Ammoniphilus sp. CFH 90114: one gene and its partner. The protein of the gene in region 1 binds, or shares a complex with, the protein of each later gene. Links are inferred from orthologs where the notes say so. Each region holds a gene or a part of one and is shown in the gene's direction. Other genes may lie near its edges.

The links.
Region 2: rny (region 1) and pfkA share a complex: the UniProt entries of both Bacillus subtilis proteins name them as parts of the possible RNA degradosome complex. The link is inferred for Ammoniphilus sp. CFH 90114 from one-to-one orthologs.

What each region holds. Positions count from the first base shown.
Region 1 is NZ_SDLI01000001.1:566,552-569,459, forward strand. Bases 1-2,866 are described here. They hold rny (ribonuclease Y), read left to right. Parts: upstream 1-592; coding sequence 593-2,140; downstream 2,141-2,866. Other genes in these bases: EIZ39_RS02960 (RecX family transcriptional regulator), read left to right, coding at 1-318; EIZ39_RS02970 (TIGR00282 family metallophosphoesterase), read left to right, coding at 2,277-2,866. Outside these bases: more of EIZ39_RS02970, read left to right, coding at 2,867-2,908. UniProt on the Bacillus subtilis protein: Endoribonuclease that initiates mRNA decay. Initiates the decay of all SAM-dependent riboswitches, such as yitJ riboswitch. Involved in processing of the gapA operon mRNA, it cleaves between cggR and gapA.
Region 2 is NZ_SDLI01000008.1:58,452-61,485, reverse strand. What follows is about bases 1-2,992. They hold pfkA (6-phosphofructokinase), read left to right. Parts: upstream 1-1,012; coding sequence 1,013-1,972; downstream 1,973-2,992. Other genes in these bases: pyk (pyruvate kinase), read left to right, coding at 1,990-2,992; EIZ39_RS17640 (ROK family glucokinase), read left to right, coding at 36-1,016. Also shown: more of pyk, read left to right, coding at 2,993-3,034. UniProt on the Bacillus subtilis protein: Catalyzes the phosphorylation of D-fructose 6-phosphate to fructose 1,6-bisphosphate by ATP, the first committing step of glycolysis.

The sequences.
Region 1 (2,908 bases):
GATGATCAATCCTATGCTCTTCAATGGGTGGAGGAAAGAAAGAGGCTAAAGCCACGGGGAAGAAGCCTACTCCGGATGGAATTGATTCAACGTGGTATAGATGATCATTTGGCTGATCAAGCGCTTGAAGACCAACTCACTGGTCAAGAAGAAAGAGAAATGATTGAGAACTGGATTTATAAGAAATGTAGTCAAAAGAAATTTCCCAATCTCTATGAAATGAAAAAAAGAATAGTTCCATTTTTACAAAGGAAGGGTTTTCCATTGGATTTGATTTTAGAGGTAGTTCATACTGTTGGAGAGGACTTTCTAGAATAAGTTTATGTGTTAGTGAGGGTCCCAAGTGTAGCTCATCCTAGCTCACCTCATGATAATTAGTTAGTAATTTCTTGACAATGTTCACTTTCTATCAGTAAAATAAAAAGGTATATTCACCTTTACTCTTTTTTATAACTACTGTAAGATGCAAATTGATTTTTAGAACACTTCTATTTGAGTCCCTTATGGACAATTATTTCTAAAATTCAATGAGAAAGTTTATGTGTAAATTGAAAAATGACTTTAAGACCCAGGTGCAGGGAGGTGACAACAGATGGATCTACTAAGTATTGGAGGAATTACCATTCTGCTTGCATCCACGGCGGTCGGAGTCGGTATCGGTTATCTAATTCGAAAGTCCATAGCAGAAGCCAAGATCTCAAGTGCAGAAGAAGCTGCTAAGCAGATTCTTGATCAGGCGGGGAAGGAAGCTGAAGCGCTTAAGAAAGAGAAAATTCTTGAAGCGAAGGACGAGGTGCATAAAGTCCGCACCGAAGCAGAGAAAGAGAATCGTGAAAGACGAAATGAGGTTCAGCGTTTAGAAAAACGTGTCCTGCAAAAGGAAGAAACTCTAGACCGCAAATTGGATAATTTTGAGAGGAAAGAAGTCGAACTTGAAAAAAGAGACCGAGCTATCTCAGAATTGCAAAGCAAAGTGGAAGAACTTTATAATACTCAGAAAGTTGAACTAGAGAGGATATCGGGACTAACAAGAGAAGAAGCGAAGTCCATTATCCTATCTCAAGTTGAGAGTGAAGTTAAGCACGAGTGTGCGATACTCGTAAAAGACATTGAACAAAAGTCTAAAGAAGAAGCTGACAAGCGGGCAAGAGAGATCATTACAACGGCTATTCAGCGTTGTGCAGCTGATCATGTGGCCGAAACAACCGTATCTGTTGTGTCTCTACCGAACGATGAGATGAAGGGAAGAATTATCGGAAGAGAAGGTCGAAATATACGTGCCCTTGAGACATTGACTGGAATTGACTTAATTATTGATGACACACCAGAAGCGGTTATATTATCAGGCTTCGACCCAATTCGGAGGGAAATTGCTAAGTCTGCTCTCGAGAAGCTTGTAGCTGATGGGCGTATTCACCCAGCACGTATTGAAGAAATGGTTGAAAAGTCTAGACGTGAAGTGGATGAGCGAATTCGAGAATATGGAGAACAAGCTACCTTTGAGACGGGAGTCCATGGATTACACCCTGATTTAATTAAGATCATGGGTCGATTAAGATATCGTACAAGTTATGGTCAGAACGTGCTTAAGCATTCTATTGAAGTTGCTCATTTATGCGGATTGATGGCAGCCGAGCTTGGTGAAGATATCATCCTTGCTAAGCGTGCTGGTTTGTTACACGATATCGGTAAAGCAATTGACCATGAGGTGGAAGGATCTCATGTGGAAATTGGTGTAGAATTAGCCAAGAAGTATAATGAACACCCTCATGTCATTAATGCGATTGCTTCCCACCATGGAGATGTGGAGGCTGATAATGTTATTGCCATGTTGGTAGCTGCTGCTGATGCTCTTTCTGCGGCAAGACCAGGAGCGAGAAGAGAGACGCTTGAAACTTACATCAAGAGACTCGAGAAGCTTGAAGAAATCTCAGAATCCTTTGATGGGGTGGAGAAGTCGTATGCGATCCAGGCAGGACGTGAAGTCCGTATTATGGTGAAGCCAGAGGTTGTAGATGATTTGGAAGCACATCGATTGGCAAGAGAGATTACTAAGCAAATTGAAAGTGAATTGGATTATCCTGGCCATATTAAGGTAACGGTTATTCGTGAAACAAGAGCTGTTGAATATGCAAAATAAAGTGGCTAAGAGCCACTTTATTTTTTTGGTCTATTAGCGTTTGCGAAAAATTTATAAATATTTATAGGGCTGCCCAATGTGGTTAACCTTAGAATAAACAGAAAAAAGAAGGAAAATGATAAACTGAGGTGAAGCCATGAGAATACTATTTATCGGAGATATAGTTGGGAAAGGTGGAAGGGATACGCTTATTGAGTACCTTCCTAAGTTGAAAAGAAAATATCAACCATTGTTTACTGTGGTAAACGGAGAGAATGCTGCTGGTGGCAGAGGTATAACGGGCACGATTGCAAAATCATTTTATGAAGTTGGTGTCCAAGTGATAACCATGGGTAACCACACATGGGATAATAAGGAAATATTTGAATTCATCGATAATGAAACGAAGATAGTGCGCCCAGCTAATTATCCTCCGGAAACACCAGGTGCTGGGTATACTTATATCAAATCTAATCAATATGAGTTAGCCGTTGTAAACCTGATGGGAAGAACCTTCCTTCCTCCTCTCGATTGTCCTTTCCGTGTTGCAGAAGAACTCATTCAAAAGATAAAGCAACGTACTCCATATATTTTTGTTGACTTTCATGCGGAGGCAACTTCAGAGAAGCAGGCTATGGGATGGTTTCTTGATGGAAAGGTGTCAGCTGTTATAGGGACTCATACCCATGTGCAAACAGGGGATCCTAGGATATTGCCTAAAGGAACAGCTTACCTCACGGATGTAGGTATGGTTGGCCCTTATGACTCCATTCTAGGAATGGAAACAGA
Region 2 (3,034 bases), on another replicon or contig:
GGGACATTTTTTGTCCATTTGACAAGGAGTCTTCTATGGACCAAAAGTATTATGCTGGTATTGATTTAGGTGGCACCTCCATCAAGATGGGGATTTGCACCGAGACCGGGCAGTCTGTTCGCGAATTAGAAAGACCTACCCCGCAAGGACATTATAAGGATGTACTAGAAGTTTTCCAAGAGATGATTCATCAGCTGGTTTCTGAGGCTCAGATCTCTCTGGATACGGTGAAGGGTGTAGGGGTTGGTGTACCAGCTTTGCTTGATATAGAGAAGGGTTATATTTATGAAATTGTAAACTTAGGGTGGAAGAATGTATCCCTTAAAGAGGAATTAGAAGTGTTACTTGGTCTTCCTTGCTATGTCGATAATGATGCCAATACAGCTGCGCTAGGGGAGATGTGGCAAGGGGCAGGTGTAGGCGCTCGCCATCTGATCTGCATTACGGTCGGTACAGGGATAGGCGGAGGGCTCATTCTTAATGGAGATATTTATCACGGGGCTATTGGCTTAGCGGGTGAGATTGGTCACGTCACCGTTCGAGCGGACGAAGGGCAACGATGCAATTGTGGCAAGATGGGTTGTTTAGAAACTGAGACTTCTGCTACGGCTATGACTTATTATGGGCGTAAGATAGCTGAAGCAGGAGAATCTCCTCCTTTGGCTGAAGTTCTCAAGAATACAGGAGCGATTACGGCGAAGGATGTCATTGATGTCGCTAGACAAGGGGATCAAGCCGCCCAGAAGATTCTCGACCAAGTGGGGTATTATCTCGGGCTCTCTCTTGCCCAATTATCCAATGTATTGAATCCCGAGAAGATTGTTATTGGTGGAGGCGTATCAAAGGCAGGAGACTTCTTCATGGAACCAATTCGTAAGAACTTTAAGAAGTATGCATTATCGAAAGTAAGTGAAACTGCCGAAATTGTCCCGGCTAAGCTTGGAAATCGAGCGGGATGGCTTGGAGCCGCATGGCTTGTCCATCGCAATGTTTCGAATGGGGGGAGTTTATCATGAAGAAAATCGCTGTACTCACTAGCGGAGGAGATGCCCCGGGAATGAATCCGGCCATTCGAGCCGTTGTCCGTCGAGGGATCTTTCAGGGGTTAAGCGTATTTGGAGTCCAGCATGGCTATGACGGGCTAATGCGAGGGGATTACATCCCCATGGACTTAGGTAGTGTAGGGGACATAATACATCGTGGTGGAACCATTTTGCGCAGTGCTCGCAGTGAAGAATTTAGAACTCCAGAAGGACAACAGAAGGCTCTTCATCGAATGAGAGAGTCCGAAATTGACGGGTTGATTGTCATCGGTGGAGACGGATCTTTCCGTGGAGCAGAGAAGTTGACAGCACAAGGCTTCCCGACGATAGGGATTCCAGGAACTATTGATAATGATATTGCAGGAACGGACTATACCATTGGGTTTGATACAGCTGTCAATACGGTTGTCGATGCCATTGATAAAATAAGAGATACGGCTTCTTCTCATGAACGCACCTATATCATTGAGGTTATGGGTAGAGATGCAGGGGACATTGCCTTATGGTCTGGCCTCTGTGTCGGAGCCGAATCGATTATTATCCCGGAAGCGGAGACGGATATGGATGATGTCATCCTTCGTTTAGAGCAAGGAAATCGCCGCGGGAAAAAGCATAGTATCATTGTTGTAGCAGAAGGGGTAAGCAGTGGTTCAGATATTGCAAAAATTATTCAGGATCGGACCGGCTTAGAAACGCGAGTTACTGTCCTCGGTCACTTGCAACGTGGGGGATCCCCATCCGCTTACGATCGAATGATGGCCAGTCAGATGGGAGCGAAAGCTGTTGACCTCCTCTTAGAAGGTCAAAAGGGAGTAATGGTTGGTCTAAAGGGCGGCCAGCTCATTCATGCCCCATTCGGGGAAGCTGCCAAGGACAAGCATACGATTGACATGTCAAAATACCATCTAGCAAGAAGTCTTTCCATATAAACAAATGAGGTGAAGGGATGAGAAGAACTAAGATTGTTTGTACAATTGGACCAGCCAGTGAACAGCCTGAAACGCTAAAGAAATTAATCCTTGCAGGAATGAATGTAGCTCGATTAAATTTTTCTCACGGCTCTCATGAGGAGCATGAGGTTAGAATCGACCGTATTCGCGAAGTGGCTAAGGAATTAGGAAAGAATGTCGCTATTATGCTCGATACGAAAGGACCTGAGATTCGTACGGGAATCCTTGCAGAGGGTCAAGTTACTTTAGTAACAGGGGATCACTTCATCCTTACTACTGAGCAGATCGAAGGTAACCAGGAAAAAGTCAGTGTGACCTATGATCAACTCCCACGGGATGTGCATGTAGGTGCGACCATCTTAATTGATGACGGATTAATTGAACTGAAAGTGGAAGAGATTCGAGCAAAAGAAGTACTTTGTCGTGTAGTAGACGGAGGGTTGTTGAAGAATCGCAAGGGTGTCAATCTGCCAAAGATTGCAGTTAACCTTCCAAGTATTACAGAAAAAGATGTATCTGACATTAATTTTGGTATTCGCAAACGAGTGGATTTTATTGCGGCTTCCTTTGTACGTAAAGCTTCCGACGTCCTGCAAATTCGTCAAATGTTAGAGGAGCAGGGGGCGAACATCGCCATTATTGCTAAAATTGAGAACGAGGAAGGTGTGTTAAACTCCGACGAGATTCTTGGGGTAGCTGATGGTTTAATGGTGGCTCGTGGTGATCTAGGGGTCGAAATTCCTGCGGAGGAAGTACCTCTAGTCCAAAAGAAATTAATAAGCAACTGCAATCGCCTAGGAAAACCGGTTATTACCGCTACTCAGATGTTGGATTCAATGCAGAACAATCCCCGCCCTACTCGCGCCGAAGCAAGTGATGTTGCCAATGCAATTTTTGACGGTACAGATGCGATTATGTTATCTGGGGAGACAGCAGCAGGAAAATATCCAGTGGAGTCGGTGGAGACAATGGATCGCATCGCTCGAAGCGCTGAGTCGTCGGCCATGTACAGAGAACGCGTTCTGCAGCCGTACCAGTCGG